Regions from separate parts of the Peribacillus sp. SRI_006 genome, predicted to be linked through region 3. Evidence: riboswitches for the same ligand, from Rfam matches in the RefSeq annotation. Region 3 holds a riboswitch; each other region holds the start of a gene.
What was found. Region 3 has a riboswitch for S-adenosylmethionine ahead of AC2YHV_RS09745 (5-methyltetrahydropteroyltriglutamate--homocysteine S-methyltransferase). Riboswitches for the same ligand answer to the same signal wherever they lie in the genome.
Positions count from the first base shown of each region.

Region 1: linked by a shared signal. The riboswitch ahead of AC2YHV_RS08465 (Fur-regulated basic protein FbpA) and the one ahead of AC2YHV_RS09745 (5-methyltetrahydropteroyltriglutamate--homocysteine S-methyltransferase) in region 3 are both predicted to bind S-adenosylmethionine.
Region 2: linked by a shared signal. The riboswitch ahead of AC2YHV_RS12885 (methionine ABC transporter ATP-binding protein) and the one ahead of AC2YHV_RS09745 (5-methyltetrahydropteroyltriglutamate--homocysteine S-methyltransferase) in region 3 are both predicted to bind S-adenosylmethionine.

Region 1 covers NZ_JBYCZT010000005.1:106,025-112,110, forward strand. Annotated here, with positions in the region: gene thiE (thiamine phosphate synthase) at 1-70, opposite strand, end outside; gene thiM (hydroxyethylthiazole kinase) at 51-866, opposite strand; gene thiD (bifunctional hydroxymethylpyrimidine kinase/phosphomethylpyrimidine kinase) at 863-1,669, opposite strand; gene thiW (energy coupling factor transporter S component ThiW) at 1,638-2,159, opposite strand; gene tenA (thiaminase II) at 2,175-2,864, opposite strand; TPP riboswitch at 2,962-3,066, opposite strand; SAM riboswitch class I at 3,224-3,328, shown strand; gene AC2YHV_RS08465 (Fur-regulated basic protein FbpA) at 3,499-3,687, shown strand; gene AC2YHV_RS08470 (aspartyl-phosphate phosphatase Spo0E family protein) at 3,937-4,134, shown strand; gene AC2YHV_RS08475 (GNAT family N-acetyltransferase) at 4,203-4,709, opposite strand; gene AC2YHV_RS08480 (DUF459 domain-containing protein) at 4,928-5,629, shown strand; gene AC2YHV_RS08485 (ABC transporter ATP-binding protein) at 5,672-6,086, opposite strand, start outside.
Region 2 covers NZ_JBYCZT010000008.1:27,742-33,827, reverse strand. Annotated here, with positions in the region: gene AC2YHV_RS12895 (MetQ/NlpA family ABC transporter substrate-binding protein) at 1-218, opposite strand, end outside; gene AC2YHV_RS12890 (methionine ABC transporter permease) at 275-943, opposite strand; gene AC2YHV_RS12885 (methionine ABC transporter ATP-binding protein) at 930-1,946, opposite strand; SAM riboswitch class I at 2,016-2,120, opposite strand; gene AC2YHV_RS12880 (MBL fold metallo-hydrolase) at 2,404-3,228, shown strand; gene AC2YHV_RS12875 (hypothetical protein) at 3,293-3,481, opposite strand; gene AC2YHV_RS12870 (YheE family protein) at 3,568-3,771, opposite strand; gene AC2YHV_RS12865 (YheC/YheD family endospore coat-associated protein) at 3,835-5,031, opposite strand; gene AC2YHV_RS12860 (YheC/YheD family endospore coat-associated protein) at 5,028-6,086, opposite strand, start outside.
Region 3 covers NZ_JBYCZT010000006.1:19,782-25,867, forward strand. Annotated here, with positions in the region: gene AC2YHV_RS09730 (MIP/aquaporin family protein) at 1-239, opposite strand, end outside; gene AC2YHV_RS09735 (glycerol-3-phosphate responsive antiterminator) at 467-1,015, opposite strand; gene AC2YHV_RS09740 (hypothetical protein) at 1,182-1,601, opposite strand; SAM riboswitch class I at 1,758-1,859, shown strand; gene AC2YHV_RS09745 (5-methyltetrahydropteroyltriglutamate--homocysteine S-methyltransferase) at 2,167-3,270, shown strand; gene AC2YHV_RS09750 (ArsR/SmtB family transcription factor) at 3,480-3,782, shown strand; gene AC2YHV_RS09755 (MFS transporter) at 3,939-5,114, shown strand; gene AC2YHV_RS09760 (hypothetical protein) at 5,218-5,742, opposite strand; gene AC2YHV_RS09765 (CaiB/BaiF CoA transferase family protein) at 5,998-6,086, opposite strand, start outside.

The sequences.
Region 1 (6,086 bases), on a different contig from region 3:
TCAATTCTTCTATTGCTATGGACTCTTCCGTAACTAAATACAGGCTTAAATCAATTTGGGACTTCTTCACTTATTTTCACCTCATGCATCCAGATTTCCTTATCCATTCTTGATATGGCATCGATTAATCGCACACGGAAAGTACCTGTTCCTTCATCCTTTTGAAGGGTTGCGGCTGCTAGTTCCCCTGAAATGCTCATTGTTGAGATACCGGCAATTGCTGCAGAATAGAAATCATCGGTGACTCCGGAAAAAGTTCCGATAAGAGCAGTGGACATGCAACCGGTACCTGTAACATTAGTTAAAAGGAGGTTCCCGTTATCGATGATGGACGTATGTTTTCCATCGCTGACCGCATCCTTAGCTCCGCTGACCACGATGATGCTATTCAATTCATTTGCCGCTCGTGAAGCCAGCTCTGCATTGCTAATCGCAAGTTCCCCCGAATCCACCCCGCGAGTAACGGTATCCCCACCCATCAATGACAGGATTTCACTCGCATTTCCGCGAATGATTTGGAAAGTAACCTTACTTAGGAGCTCTTTGACTTGCTCTGTACGATAGGAGGTGGCACCAACGCCCACCGGGTCCAAAATGACCGGGATGTCCAGGACATTTGCCGTTTTACCGGCAATCTCCATTGCTTCCAAGGCCTTATCATCGATCGTACCGAAATTCAGGACCAATGCATCTGCTAATTTGACCATATCCGCCACTTCTCTTGGGCTCGATGTCATTACTGGTGAACCTCCGATGGCAAGGGTGGCATTTGCACAGTCATTGACCGTAACAAAGTTGGTGATTTGGTGAACGAGTGGTTTCCTTTCTCTTACCTTCATAAATAAATCGGCTGAAGAAACCTTCATAATAAGTCACTCCTTTCTTTTTTTGAATATGAATGAAAATGATGGACAGGTCCATGACCTTTACCGATTGAAAAGCTATTGCGTATCGCTTCGGAAATATAGGTCTTGGCTTGTTCGATCGACACTTGCAATGGCAGTCCATTTGCCAGGTTAGATGTAATGGCGGATGATAGGGTACAGCCCGTACCATGAGTGTTTTTTGTATGAATGCGCTCTCCCTTGATCCAGTGGAAGTCAGTCCCATCATAAAAAAGATCATTTGGATTTCCTGCTGCATGGCCGCCTTTAAGTAAAACGGCTTTGGAACCCATTTCTTGTATCGAAATGCATGCCCTGTAGAAATCTTGTTTCGTCCGAATCGGGAAGCCAGTAAGTACTTCCGCTTCTGGTACATTGGGTGTTACAAGATTTGCAAGCGGAAGCAATTCCATTTTTAAGGCAGAGACGGCCTTTTCGTCGAGCAAATGGTGGCCGCTTTTGGAAATCATGACAGGGTCAAGGATAATGATGGCAGGCATGAAGGTTTTAAGGGACGCAGCGACCGTTTCCACGGTTTCTTTTGATCCAAGCATGCCTATTTTTACTGCATCGACAGGAATATCTTCAAAGATAGCAGCAATTTGATCCGATATGATAGCAGTTTCAATGGGCTGTACAGAACGGACTTCCATTGTGTTTTGGGCGGTTACGGCTGTGATGGCAGACATTCCAAATACACCATGTGCAGAAAATGTTTTTAAATCCGCTTGTATTCCAGCACCGCCCCCTGAATCAGAGCCTGCGATCGTTAATGCTGTTTTCATAAAAAAACCCCTTCATATAAGTATTTTTTAGCAATATTTTAAGTAATATGAAAGCTAAAATCGCACCTGCGAATGAACTGAACATAAAAGCCGGTAAAAAACCAAAAAGAGCAGCTTTTTCTCCCAATAGGAGGGTTGCAAGCGGATAACAGGCCAGGGAACCGAGAAAGCCGGTCCCGATCACTTCCCCTAAACAGGCGAATTTTAAGCTTTGTGTTTTTCGGTAAAGGATGGCGGCCAAAAGTGCACCAATCATGCTGCCGGGAAAGGCGAAAATTGAACCGGTACCAATCATGTTTCTAATGATGGAAACTAAAAAAGCTTGTGTCACCGCATATGCAGGCCCCAATAGAACCGCCGTCAGGACATTTGCCAGATGTTGAATAGGAAAGATTTTTGCAAATCCTGCAGGGATGAAAATAAATGAACTGGTAAGCGTCGTTAAAGCCGTGATCATGGCAGTCAATGTCAGTTTCTTGATAGGGTTCATCCTCATGTCAACCACCTACAGAGGCCAATCCTGCTCATTTTGAACCATGTCCCAGAATAAATATTCATATCGGGAAGTAACCAAAAAGTGCTTTTCTAATCTAAGAAGTTCCTTTTCAGGCATGCCTTCCGTCAATTCTTCCAACAAAGCGATCAGCCACTTGTGTGCTTCCCCGAATTCAGGAGATGAATAGGACCTTATCCAATCTGCGTAGCGATTGTTTTCCAGTGCTGCTCCATTTTGTTCTTTTAATAGCAAACCGATTTCATAATAATCCCAAGCGCAGGGCAGGAGACAGGCGATCAAGTCTGCCAAAGTCCCATGCTGAGCTGCATTTAGCATGTAACCTGTATAGGCTAGAGTGGTTGGAGTAGGTTCTGTATTTTCCAATTCCTTGGAGCTGATCCCGAATTCGGAAGCATAATGCCGATGAATATCCATTTCCACTTGAAGGGTTTCATTTAAAATGCTCGCAAATTTTGCCATGGTTTCGATGTTATGGGCTTTGATGACACCTAAAGCAAAGAGCTTGGAATAATCCATGAGATAGACATAGTCCTGCTTCAGGTAATAGGCAAATTTCTTTTCAGGAAGTGTGCCGTTTCCAATTGCCTGGACAAAGGGATGTGAATGATTCCTTTTCCAAATCTCTTTTGCCCGTGCATGCAGTCTATCACTGAATGTTTCTAATTTTGTATTCTCCATTGTTCATCCTCCTATAGAATGGCTCCCTTTGCCTTTGTTAAATAAAAAACCCCGTTCCTGAATACGGAACGGGGTAGATGGATATAGTCTGTGAAATGGACGATATCATCCACTTCCCTCCGCCGGTATGAGCCGGTTCAGGTTCAAAGGGTCCGGAACTAATTCCATCTCAGTCTTAAAAAAGACTCCCCTAGTGGTGTGAATTGTATGTAATTACTGACATCATATCAGAAAGACAAGAAAATGCAACCCGTATTTGAAAGAGGAATCACTTTATGTCCAGGAAAAAAGGGAGAACCAGGTAATTGACTTTTGAAGATTATTAGGATAGAATCATTTCTACATCATTATATATTGAATTCTTATCCAGAGAGGTGGAGGGACTTGGCCCTATGAAACCTCGGCAGCGGACCCGTTTAGGGAACTGTGCTAAATCCAACAAGCATATGCTTGGAAGATAAGAAGAGCCGAACGGACACTGTCAGCCTCTTCTTAAATTAGAAGGGGCTTTTATTTTTGGGAAATAACGTTTAGTGACATACTAGAAAAGGTATATATTATTTGGTGAAATCAAACAAGTTGATAAAGTTTAGCTAACTAGAAGCAGGCACTAGGACGGAAAGGAGCCATTTACATGGCAGAATTATTTAAGAGGATTGAACAGAGGAAGGCAAAACTCATTGAAGAGCTATTGGCCAATGGAGTATACAAAACCTCTGATGAAAGGCACCTTTATGATGCCCCATTAAAAGTACTTGAAGATGAATATAAAATTGTTATAAATAGACCTAATAACGAGTCACCTTCTGAATGGATGACATAGTAATCGGAATACAATATTTGGATTTTTGGATAAGGGATATGATGTAAGCATTCGCAGTCTACACTAGTGGATGCTTTTTTTGCGTTTTTTAGAAAACGACACAAATTATACATAATTAAATAACAAAATAGGTGTTTTGTCACATTTGACCTATAAAATAACACATTTAATTTCTGGAAAATAGTTGATTTTAACTAGTGATTTCATTATGATAAAAGTGTAAAAATATTGAATAAATGGGAGGTGGCTATGATGCATTGCCGTAAGGTAACTATAGAAAAAGTAGAAGAGAAGAGACAGGAAATGATAAAGTTGGGTGCGATTTACGGCTTAACAAGTCTGCTGACTGTACAAGCCAGCCAAGAATTGGATACGCTATTGAATGCGTTAGCAAGTAAAAGAGATTCTGAATATTTTTCCCTTCAAGAAGCATATAGGTATTTTTAAATTAGCAATTCGACCTGTATTAATCTAAAAAAGCTACTGCTCAAGGCAATAGCTCTAAAGAATTATATTTAAATATCGACACGTTTACCTAGAATGATCAAATCCCGCTCAATGCCATCCATCTCGGCAACTTGAGGTAAATGTGCCCATTCTTCAAACCCGAATTTAGAAAAAAGCTTAAGGCTTGGTGTATTATGGGCGAAAATGAAACCCAATAAAGTCTTAACACCTAATTTTGGACTCAATTCAATTGCCTTTCGAATCGAAATTTGTCCAATTCCTTTTCCCCGGAAATAATCATCAATGTAAATGCTGATTTCGGCAGTGGAATTATATGCCGGTCGGCCATAAAAGGATTGAAAGCTCATCCATCCAGCGGTTTTCCCTTCTATAGTAATGATATATAGCGGTCTACTTTCTGAATGATGTTCCTCAAACCATTTAACCCTCGATTGGACGGATACAGGTTCCGTATCTGCCGTGACCATCCTTGAAGCAATTGTCGAATTATATATTTCAACAATTCTGGGTAGATCAGATAGTTCTGCCTCTCTAAACTCTATGTGTTCTTCCATGATTTAAACTCCTAACTATCATTTATTCAATCTCCAGAATGAAGGGTAATCCCGTTTTTGGTTTTAGGGACGTTGAATGAAACCCAATCCATTGAAAGTTTTATATTATCATACACTTTTTATTCTTTATCTGACAATTCTTTTTTATGTTAGTACTGCAGATTTTTTGGGTATGAAAAAGATTAAATACTTCTAGTAAAAAACAAGAGGAGAACCAAATGAAAAAATTGGCAGGTATATTGATTATCGTACTGTTTATATGTTTTGCTGCATATGAATTTCAGGCCTCGGAGTCGGAAGATGTGCAAAGGGTCATGGCTTTTGGAGATTCATTAACCTATGGAAAAGGGGATAAGGACGGGGAAGGATATATAGATGGCCTTGAAGATGAATTGAATAATCCCCAATCGGAGCAAAAAGTGAGTTTTTGGAATTACGGTATTAAAGGCCAGGAAACGGATGGGGTGATGAAACAGCTAGATGATTACCGAATTAAAACGAAACTTGATGAAGCCGATACTTTCATTGTTTTTATTGGAACGAATGACTTGATCAATAGTAATGGCGGGAACTTGGAGAAAATAAGTGACCGAAAAATCAATGAGGGTAAACGGGAATATATCAACCATCTGAAAAAGATTACATCAACACTGATAGAGGCAAACGATAAAGCGGATATTCTGGTAATAGGACTATATAACCCAATTAAAGACAATCAAAAACTTGAAAAGCACATTCGCGATTATAACGAGTCAATAAAGGGATTAGCCGATAAAGGTGAAAGGATGTTATTCATTCCTACAAATGATCTTTTTGAAGATGAAAAGAAAACAAAGTATTTCAGTGATAAGTTACATCCGAATGAAAAAGGGTATCAGCTCATTGCGAATCGGGTTTTGGAAAGTTATGATTTCAAATGAAGCCAACCATGCACAGAAAGGCTTTCTGTGCATGGTTGCCTGCTAAGTTGCTAGGTATTTGATATCGCTTAGTTGAGGGAACTGTAAGTCATGGAGCTGCTTGTATCGGCCGTCGTTTTGCATTAACTGGTCATGTGTTCCTTTTTCAAGAACCTGCCCTTTTTCCAGAACAATGATTTGATCGGCGTCATGAATGGTCGATAAACGATGTGCAATGACTATTGAAGTCCGTTTTTTCATTAAACGTGACAAGGCTTGCTGGATCAAATGTTCAGATTCTGTATCCAAGGCAGCCGTTGCTTCATCGAGAATGATGATTTGCGGATTTTTCAAAAGTGCCCTGGCAATGGCAATGCGCTGTTTTTGTCCGCCTGAAAGCTTGACTCCGCGCTCTCCGATCTGAGAATCATAACCATCAGGAAAGGCACAGATAAAGTCATGCGCATTTGCCGCTTTG
Region 2 (6,086 bases), on a different contig from region 3:
TGGATATAGTCGGTGAATTCGACGATCTCTATTTTGTATCCGAGATCTTCCAGACCTGGTTTGATGGCCTCCTTAACCATATCGGCGTACGGCCCGGTAGTCGCCCCGATCTTCAATTCTTTTTTGTCTTCTGTATTTGGGGATGCATCATCGCTCCCGCAAGCTGCCAAGCCGAGTGCAAGTGCACAGACTGATAATAACGAAGCTATTTTCTTCATTTGAAATTCCTCCTGAGTAATGAAATGTATTGAGTCATTAAAAAAAGTGATTAAACCTATCGCTTGTTAACTATGTATGAAACTTTGTCACCAACCATTTGAATGAGTTGCACAAGGCAGATCAGCACGACGATCGTCGTGATCATGACTGTGTTGTCATATCGGTAATATCCGTACCGGATGGCCAGGTCGCCAATTCCGCCACCGCCGATTGTCCCAGCCATTGCTGAGTAACCGATAAGCGAAATGGTCGTTAATGTCAGTCCTTGAATGATTCCCGGTTTTGCCTCTGGAAGAAGTACATCCTTAATGATCATCCATGGAGTGGCACCTACGGCAATTGCAGCTTCAATCACTCCTCTGTCTATTTCACGTAATGCAGTTTCAACAATCCTTGCAAAAAAAGGGATTGCGGATACGGACAGGGAAACAGAAGCTGCTCTTGGCCCTATCGTCGATCCTGTAAGTAGGTCCGTAAAAGGAAGGAGGGCGACCAAAAGAATGATGAACGGGATTGAACGGACAATATTGACTGCGAAACCGAGAGATCGATTCACGATGCCATTTTCAAAAAATAAATTCCTTGTTGTTGTAAATAGCAATACTCCAAGCGGTAAACCGATCAGCAGGGCTACTGCAAGAGAAACGCCGACCATATAAATCGTTTCAAGAAAGGCTTTATTAAGATCAGGTAAAATATTTACGATGGGATTAAGCAGTGACATGTTTTAACACCTCCACAGAACTGGAACGATTTTTTATATATTCCAATGCCGAATGAATTTGGACGGCATCGCCAATTAACTCGATGATTAAAAAGCCTAAAGGAACATCCTGGATATACTCAATTTTACCGTGTAAAATATTTCCCTTTACTGCATGGGATTGGAGAGTATCCGAAAGAATCGATTCACCGGCGGTTTGCCCTTCGAATTGGATCTTAATAATCGTACCTTCACTTTCTTCAATCAAGTGCGAAGGGAGTTCGAAATCCAGTACACTGCTAATGAATTGCTTCGTTAACTCCTGTTTGGGCTGTGAAAATATTTCATAAACGGGTCCTTCTTCAATTACCCGGCCATCCTGCATCACGGCGACTCGGTGGCATAGTTCTTTGACCACTTCCATTTCATGTGTAATCAACACGATGGTGATACCAAGCTCACTGCTTATCTTTTTCAATAACTGTAAAATCGCTTTTGTAGTTGTTGGATCAAGGGCTGAAGTCGCTTCATCACATAATAGTACAGTGGGTTCATTTGCTAACGCGCGAGCTATGCCGACCCGTTGCTTCTGTCCACCGCTAAGCTGTGCAGGATAGACATCTTTCTTATCGCTGAGCCCCACTATTTCCAACAATTCCAATACACGTAACTTAGTCGCGTCCTTCGATCGATGCGCGGCCCTTAAGGCGAAAGCGACATTTTCATAAACGGTTTTTGAACTGACCAGGGAAAAGTGCTGGAATATCATTCCGATTTTTTGCCGTTGTTTACGAAGCTCTTTGCTAGATAAAGAGGTTAAATCAATGCCGTCGATAATGATATTTCCACCTGTCGGACGTTCAAGCAAATTCAAGCAGCGGAGCAATGAGCTTTTTCCAGCTCCGCTGTAGCCGACAATTCCATATATTTCACCAGTTTGAATGGTTAAAGTTACGTTATCCACTCCGATAACTCGGTTTTTCTTCGAGACGTATTCCTTTCGGACTGAACGGATTTCAATCATGAGATTTCCCCCTTAAACATTAAAAAAGCTGCCTCTATCATTCAGAAAGAGGCAGCGAAATCATATCTCGGCTTATCTTTCAGAATGCAATCATTCTGCAGGAATTGGCACCGTTCCCTAAGGGCGGTTGCCGGACATCACAGGGCCTGATCCCTCCGTCACTCTTGATAAGTAAATTATTATTTTAGAATATTTCAAGTTTTATAATATAATCTATATTATTTGTAAAATCCGGCATTGTCAATCGTTTCTTTTATTTTTTTGTCATTAAATCTGGTACAGTCCGTTAAAACGATTCATGGAAAATGGGCTATTATGCAATAATCCAGCATTTTCATCGAGGCTATTCATTCCAATATTTCCTTGTCAAAAAGGTAAAGTGGTACTACAGTTATTATAGTAAAGTTAAAAAAAGGAAGATGAAACTATATTTATACAATGATGGGGAGGAAACCGAATGATAGAGATCAAGACGATAAATGATGTGGTTTGCGTGCATGGGACTCCTGGCGGGAACAAGGCGGGGATGAGTGTGTATGTCTTTTTAACGGATGGCCTATTGATAGATACTGGCGCACAGATTTTATTGGAAGAGCTTATTCCATTCTATGAATCCGCAGACTTCGACTCAGTGGCCCTGACTCACTATCATGAAGACCATACGGGGGGTGCTGCCTGGATACAGGAACATAAAAAGGTCCCTCTTTTCATTCACCCGATGTCGGTTGAGGTTTGTGCAAAGGATGCTGAATATCCTGAATATCGCAAAATTTTCTGGGGAAAGAGAGACGCCTTTAAAGCTGAGCCGCTAGGGAAGGCCATTCATTCCCGTACCCAAACGTGGGAGCCGATTTTTACCCCAGGTCATGCAAAGGACCATATGGTGTATTTGAATCACAATAATGGCGTGCTCTTTTCAGGAGACCTTTTCGTAACCCCAAAAACAAAACTTGTCTTACGGGAAGAGTCCGTCCCGATGATCATCGATTCCATAAAAAGATTGCTGCATTATGACTTCGGGGAAGTGTTTTGCTGTCATGCTGGGCACGTCCCTGATGGGAAGGAGATGTTTCGAAAAAAACTGGATTATCTGGAAAACCTCCAAGGGGAAATTTTACGCTTGCATTCTCAAGGGCTGACCGTTCATGAAATCCAGCAGGTCGTTTTGCCGAATCGCTATCCCCTTATCGAGATATCTGGGCATGAATGGGATTCAGAGCATATCATTACATCGATTTTAAACGAAAATATTTTAAGTGCGAGGGAGAATGGGACTATTTGATTGCTATCCGTTTAACGGTCTGACTGATATAAAAGAGAGCTCTCCATAAGAGAGCCCACATTATTCATTTATTGACATTGGGATCTGTTTCATCATAAAAATCATGTGCTTCTTCGATGTTCTGAAGGTTAGCGACTTCATACACATTTCCGCCCGCCATTCCTTCATTGATGATACGGTCGATATCCAGGTAAACGGAGTCCTTGCCATCATATTCGGTATCCTTCAAAAATGTCATTTTTTCTTTATCCAAAAGAAATCCCTCCTAGCCTTTTCTTTAGTTTTAGGCAAAGGAGTTTTTTTTATTCTGTTTAGCGATTTCATGAATGTAAAGGGGTTTCATTCATAAACATGGAAGATCATTAAATCATGTATCATGCTTTTGAGTTGGGTTTCATCTGTTTCGGAAGGCGGATTGGCTGTCCACTCGATGGATCCATCTTTGTGATATAAGGCTTTGACTGCCTGCTTGTTGAAATAAAAGGAAATTTTCCATCCTGGCAGATTCTTATGCAATGGTTCCCATTGAAAATGAGTGATCATATGTATTACCTCCATATATACTGTTTCTCATTCGATTATAATGGAAAACGGCAGCTGGAGGTGTTATTTTCTTTTCAGGTTGGGAAAAGTTAATTCAATGAAAAGATTTTTTAAATGCAAAAGCCTGTTTGTTTCAATTTCTTCTTCATCGAATTGCATCGGCTTTGAGTTCACTTCGTATATGAAAAGCGAGCCCGATTCGTCTTCCCCTATATCAATGGAAAACTCTCCGAGAAACCCGATCTTTTTTGAAAGTATCTCTCCGCATTTTTGGGCGATATTCGCTAATTTCAGATCCAGGTTTTTTGATTTAAGGTCCTGATAAGGAAAAAGCTTTCCGCCTTGGGGAGTGTGGGTGGTGATTTCCTGGGTTTGCGACATCCTTACCGCTTTGCCGGTCACTTTATAAAAACCTTTTTCATAATGGACGAGAATCCGGTAATCATAACGATGCCCAAAGAGTTTTTTTGGTATGATCGCCTGTTGAGCAAGATAGCTCCTTTTTAATAAATCCCTTTTTTTTGTATCCCAGAAGGAAGCAAAATCAGGGAAGGATTCACTATGCTTTAAGCTATTGAACAATAGGGTATCATCATCATTTTTGATAATGGTATAAATGCCCTTCCCTTGGCTTCCTTTGCATGGCTTAAGGTATATATGCCTGTATGTCTCCAGGAAAGAATCAAGGCAACCGCTGTTTCGTAAGACCATGGTGGGCGGAAGGTGGTTGGTGAGGGATCCATCTTCAGTTAATGCTTCGAACATCACATATTTATCTATAAAACAGGGGTTGAATAGAGTCATTCGGTAATCTTTAAAATGTGTGATAAGATGTTGGAATTCCTCTGACGCCTCATAGCTCCTCCAGGGGATACGGTTATAGACGATGTCAGGGAAGGGCACTTTACATTCAATCCACTTGTTTGAAATGGAGGAAAAAAGATACCCTTTCATCGACTCGGAATGAAGGGCATTTCCTGTGAATACATACGCCAATATTCCATGTTTCAATAAATATAATGATAAGTCCCGAAAAAGGGTCAGGTTTCCACCCAAACCTGATTCCTTTTTGGGATTGGAAACAGTTAAAATTCCGACGGTAAGCATCCGGTTACCCGGAAATATTGTGATTGGAATTAGAGGTTGATTCGAATGGTTCTTTTTATAGCTGATTTCTTCTTCGGCAGAGCCGGCGAAAAGTTCCGCATTCTCATGAGTGTGGTGCCAATTTTCAGTGGGGATATCATAAAAAATGTTCATTGCGGCACTCTGATTGATTTTGTAATCGTCTGTTCCGTAAGATAAATGGCATAATCAAGGCTTAGCTTTCTAGTCAGCAATTCGAAATCCTTGAGTTTTGGATGGGAGAAGATGGAACGTCCAGGCTTGGAATTGGCTTCAAACATCCAAACCTGCCCTTTTTTATCCAATCCAAAATCGAATCCTATTTCTGCGATGATGCCGTCCAAGTTCTTTTCTATACTGTCACTTAAAATCAGTGCGGCTTCCGAAAGCTTTCGTTCGACTTCTGTCGCCTCATCGTCATCTCCAAACAGTTCGGCAACCGTTTTGATGACACCCCCGCTTTTAATATGGGTCGTGACGCTGCCGGCGCCGGCGATTTTTGCGGCAATCGCGGTCACCTGCCATTTTCCATTACTGTCCTTGTTCGTATGGACCCGAAAATCCACTGGACGTTTTTCAGATCGAATTAATGGGATGCCCTGCTGCACGATCAGATTCTCGAGCGGGCGGTCGTGAAAAATGTGTTTAACGATGGATTCCAATGTTGAAAACCGTTGCAGTTTATTTTCTTTTGCTTCGTTTGTATAGCGGCAATAATAAACATTCTCATGCTTATCATAAAGAATTTGGTGAATCCCTAGACCGAGGCTGCCGTGAATGGGCTTTATATAAACTTGCCGGTAATGGGAAAGAAGGGTTTCCACCACGGATATGGATTGAAATGGATACGTTTCCGGCAAATAAGGCAGTGCCCGCTCATCTGCACATAACCTTTCATTTACATCCCATTTATTGAAAAATCCGGGGTTATACCATGGTGTGGTATATATTTTTTGGAATTTCTGCTTCACTTCTTTAGGTCCTTCACGGTTTTCCGTCAACCGATTTGGTAGCCGGTCATAGATGACATTAGGAAAAGGAAATTCATAAATGTTCCAGTCATCTTTATCAAATACATAGCCTTTGATTGTCTCCTCATCCCAATTGATTACATTCTCTCCAAAAACAAAGGGAATACAGCCTGTGGTCTTGCTAAGCGAAAGGAGCTTTGCGAAAAATTCAGATCTCTC
Region 3 (6,086 bases):
CTCCATGGAAATTCTCCAATAATGGCAAAACCTACTGTGACCGCCGGGTTTAAATGCGCCCCGCTTATGGAACCCACTGCAAAAACACCCATGGTAACCGCCAATCCCCACGCAATCGTGATAACGATCCAGCCGGCATCTTTTGCATAAGAACCCTTTAAGGATGAACCTGCCCCAATACCTGCTCCGAATAAAACTAAAATCATCGTGCCTAACACTTCTCCCCAAAATGGAGTCATGATAAAACCCCTCCCCTGATAATTTTTTAAACCTTGCCAACAAATAAAAGGAGATCCACAGCAGAACCATCTTCATAAAAAAAATTATGAATAGATCTGTTGTGAATCTCCTAGTCTCCGTCACATATATTAACTTGTACTGTAAAATATACTAGGTTATGAAAACGCTGTCAATATTTTGTGAAAAATTAATCTATTATTCTGTAATTTTTTTCAATTTTTCCCTATTAGACGATATCCCATAATTCAGTTTTTGAAGTGGTGATTGACGAGGCTCCGGCATCAAGGGCATTCAGGACTTCATCCGAAGTACGTATGAGGCCGCCTGCAAAAATCGGTGTCTGCAATCGTTCCTTCACTTCTTTTATCATCCATGGCATGGCGCCCGGCAATACTTCGATATAATCCGGCTTGGTTTTCTGCACCAGCTTATAACTTTTCTCAAGCGCATGTGAGTCTATTAAAAAGATTCGCTGGATGGCAATGACCCCCTTTTGCTTCGCCTTCAATATAACGCTTGATTTAGTCGAAATCAGCCCATAGGGGTTATATTCCTGACAAATGAATTCTGTCGCGTACTCATCACTTCTTATGCCATGGATCAAATCGACATGATAAATCATTTTCTTATTATGCTGCTTTGCCATCATACTTACATTTTTCAATTGTGAGATATGCAAATCAAGAAACACACCTATTTCATAGGAACTTTCTAGAAATCTTTCAAAATCCTTCATGCTTGCTGAAGCAGGCAAAATCTTCTGATCCATCATCATCCTCCTCATTCCCAGAAAAACTCAAAACTTCAAGTCATTTAGTATATTTTAAAGAACTTGATTTATCAAACACATTTTTTCATGAACCATGTAACCTTAACACTATCATACCTTTCACACCCTTTATAGATTGCGGCAAAGGATATATGTAAAATATCCCCTTGAATCATAAAGAGAGTTTCATTTTCAATGCACCTTCGACGAGTTCATACGATTTAATTGTGCCAATTGGAATTTTTCTCACGATGCTCCAAGCATTAACATTCATTTTGATCGTTCTTTTTTCATATTCAAAAAATGGCGGTCTGTTAAATATCCTTTTGTTGATGAAATCCCTGTCAATTGGTTCCATTTCGACTAATTCAAATGAAATCGTTCTTTTTTCCACATGAATCGGTTTTAATGTAATCCGGAAAGCCACGTTTTTCTTAAACATCATTTTTTTCACTTCCATCGTTCCGGAAAGCACAATATGCTTTGGCGTAATTTCGACTTTAATATCCTGATCAGATGATTTCATTTTTATGATTCTCTCTATCATGGCTTCAGTTACCGTAATCGGTATGCCATTTTTGAATGGACTCATCCTTGCATTCCCTCCCCACTCAAAGCATATGCCGGATTCCCTGATGCCGTTAACATTCCAGCCCGGATTAATAAACGGTATATTCGAAATATTCCAGCTCTACCCCTTGACCTTCGTAAAAACTACCTGTATAGTCAAAGTTAATTTAATAGACAACTCTTATCCAGAGAGGTGGAGGGACTGGCCCTTTGATGCCTCAGCAACAGACTGATCTTGTACTGTGCTAATTCCAGAAGTGTAAAAACTTGAAGATAAGAAGAGTATATAGCTTTGTTGCCAACACCTCTTCTTATTTTTAAGAAGAGGTTTTTTATTTTGGCTGTTTTCACATACTTTGTTGCTATTTACCAGGTAGTGGGTTGTGGTTGATTTCCCCTCAAGATGCTCGCTTTCCGCGGGGCGGGCGGTGAGCCTCCTCGGCGTAAACGCCTGTGGGGTCTCACCTGTCCCGCTGCTCCCGCAGGAGTCTCGCACTTCCGCTCCAATCAACCTTAAATCGTTTCGTTTAAAAACAACAATCTTTACGAAAAGAGCCTATATTTTTAAAAGGAAAGAAGGAATCAACATGTCAATCACATTAACGAAAGCACCATTCAGGGCGGACCACGTCGGAAGTTTATTAAGACCGGAACGTTTACATATTGCCAGGAAGGACTTTAAGGAAGGTACCATTTCAGCTGAGAGGCTTCGTGAAATTGAAACTGAAGAAATCAATCGGATCGTCGATAAACAAATCGAAGTTGGTTTAGAGGCCGTTACGGACGGTGAATTCAGACGAACATGGTGGCACTTTGACTTCCTCGAACATTTAAATGGCATCGAGGGATATGTAACTGAAAAAGGCCTCACATTCGATGGTGTCGAAACAGAGAGATATAATGTTCGCAATACCGGGAAGGTTTCATTCAACCCTGAACATCCCTTCATTCGTGATTTCATTGAATTGAACAAAATCGTGAACGGACGTGCCGTTGCCAAGCAAACAATCCCCAGTCCGAATCAATTATTTGCTGCAGGCATTCATAATGAAGACGTCTACCCTGATATCGAAGACTATGCAAATGATATCATCAACGCCTATCAGCATGCTTTGAAAGCCTTTTATGAAGCAGGTGTGCGTTATCTTCAATTGGATGATGTATATATTGCCAGACTTTCAGCTCCGGATTTCCAGTTCAAAGATGGAAAATATACGAGGGAACAATTAATTGATCTTGCACTTCGGGTCATTAACGGAGCATTGGAAGGCAAACCAGAAGACCTTATCGTCACTACCCATCTATGTCGCGGAAACTACCAGTCGACATGGGCGTTTGAAGGAAGCTATGCCCGTATCGCCCCAACTTTATTGGCAAAAGAAAAAGTGGATGGATTCTTCTTGGAATATGATGATCAACGCTCAGGGGATTTCAAACCATTGGAATACATTCCAAATGGCGGTGCACGGGTCGTACTGGGTGCCGTCACTTCAAAAAATGGAGAAATCGAGGACAAGGAAGCTGTTAAGGCACGCATTAAAGAAGCATCGCACTTCGTTCCGCTCGAACAATTATGCTTAAGCCCTCAATGCGGCTTCGCCTCCACCCATCACGGCAACAAGCTAACCGAAGCACAGCAATGGGAAAAACTGAAATTCGTCGTTGATGTAGCGAAAGAAGTATGGGAATGATTATTTTACGGAGACTTTAAAACTTATTTACAGGATTCGAACAACCTAATCGGCAGCACTTATTAGGGATCCGATTAGGTCCTTGCAATAATACATTTCCATTCCTTTAATGGCTCTTTTGAATAACGGTATCAAGTTTTGATTTATGAAATTAACGATGAATGTTAAAACCATTTGACATATCGATAATTCTCGATATAATGAAATGTATGAAAACAATCGAGATATTTAAAGCATTATCCAATGAATCCAGGTTGCAAATCTTACAATGGCTCAAGGCGCCTGAACTCCACTTCACCCCTCATGAGGGAATAGACATGAAGGAAACCGGCGTTTGCGTAAGTCAGATTACGGAAAAATTAAACATGACCCAGTCCACGGCCTCTCAATACCTCTCGATGCTTCTTAGAGCAGGATTGATTAAAACGGAGCGGATAGGAAAGTTTACGTATTACAAACGAGATGAAGATGCAATCTCAAAAATTACTGATTTCTTGAAAGAAGAAGTATGAAAATGAACCTGATCCGTACCTTAGAGGGTTGGGTTCATTTCCCCCCCCTAACAGTTCGACATTTCGCGATATGTTTATTTTTTATCCATACATATTAACATATTCCGATATGTCTTTATATAAAATTGATAATCATTAATGAGGAGTGAATCTATTTTGCTTAATACATGGAAAATTTATATGTTGGCGATAATCAGTTTTTTAGTAGGAACATCCGAATTCATCATATCCGGGATTTTGGATAAGATTGCGGATTCTCTTGGAGTTACCCTTGCTGCCGCAGGACAGCTCATTACAATTTTCTCCCTTGTCTATGCAATCGGTACACCCATTCTAATGGCTTTGACAGCAAGTTTAGACAGACGAAAATTAATGTTGTATTCCCTTGGACTATTCATAGTGTCCAACCTGCTTGCCTTTCTATTACCAGGCTTTGGACCGTTTCTATTTGCACGCATAATCATGGCACTTGGTGCAGGATTGGTTGTAGTCACCGCTCTGAATATTGCCGCTAAGCTTGCTCCGCCAGATAAACAAGCAAGTTCTATTGCGACAGTTGTCATGGGGTTTACAGCTTCCCTTATCATTGGCGTACCCCTCGGAAGAATCATGACGGATGCATTCGGCTGGAAATCCGTCTTTGGCGGAATCGCCCTATTCGGCCTGATTGCCATGGTCGTTTTATTCTTTACCATTCCTGCTACCAAAGGGGATAAACCAGTACCACTTCTCCAGCAGCTGGCCCTTCTTAAAAAAAGGAAAGTTGCCCTTGGATTATCGATAACCTTCTTCTGGCTTGGCGGATACTCGATAGCTTATACCTATCTATCCCCTTACCTGCTATCCGTATCAGGGATAAGTGACTCTCTACTTAGCACGGCCTTGCTTATATTCGGTATCGCAAGCTTGATCGGATCAAAGTTTGGCGGATATAGTACGGATCGATGGGGTGTATCATTTACACTAATTGGCGGTATGGCGCTGCATATTGTGATGATCATCATGTTATCCATCGTTACGAATTCATTGATGGCCGTTTTGATAATCCTCACATTATGGTCGTTCGCAGCATGGTCATCAGGGCCGACACAGCAATATCATTTAGCGACCCTAGAGCCTGAATCATCAGGCGTCATGCTCGGACTGAATCAGTCAATGATGCAATTGGCCATGGCCGCCGGTGCTGGAATTGGCGGTGTCGTTGTAGAACAAGCATCCCTTGCTTCCATAACCTGGATCGGTGCAACAGGGGTTGCCATTGCCATGGTCATTGTTCTGGTCCTTTCAAGTTCATCATCAAGCAGTAAAATAGTACAGTCCATAAATTCCTAGACCGTTAGATAAACATTCATCATAAGGCTAGATTCTAGCCTTATGATAAACCCTAAAACTGAAAGCAAACAAAAAAAAGAACGGCCATCTGGACGTTCCCTTTTTACTTGCAGCTATCATCATCCTCCATTTTCTTCACGAATATATCATCCGTCACCCTATCTTCCAGCTTGTTCCTCAAGGCCAATTCCGCAGCCTTCCCATCACTGGGCGATCCGTCCGAGAAATACATCGGAAACAAGGAGAAAAACATAACGTAGAAAGAAAAATAGATGAATTGATACCAGATCACCGAGCTGTCCAGGATATTCTGATACACTAAGCTATATATGATCAGCATGCTGACTAAATTAAAGATAGCCCCCCCTAAATATATCAGCGTATTCGTCAATCGATTATCATGTTTCAATCCCTTGAACTCGCAAGTCCCATTCCAAAAATAATATTTCCTCACCTCTATGTTCCGAAAGGCGAAAAGTTTATTGCCACAACCGATCAAGATTTTCTTTTCTGATCCCCCAAAGAGCGTAACAAAGAAAATATGCCCGCTCAAATGTATCAGCGTAACGATCGGCATGATCAAAAAAAAGGAAAATAGAAATTTAATGATATCAGAGAGACCAAACATATTTAACTAACCCCCTCCTTACCAGGATGCTACTCTGATACCCTGCCCACACTGGTTATAACTAGTAAATTTTCACAGTGGTAATATGTTGCTTTCCACAAATGATAAGAGGATAATTGTTCTCCTTCCGCTTCACTTCGACCTTCGAACTTCGAACGATCATATCGACCCTCCCCCTGCTTTTTCCGGCATTCAAAAAAAACAGGCTATCACATTCCAAAAAAACTGGAAAAGCGATAGCCTTTACATCTTTATTTAGCGATTGGGGGTTCGAAGGATTTCTGCGTTGTTTTGTCCTGGCTCCAAGCCTGCATGTTTATATCCAGGGGTGAAAACCGATGTTT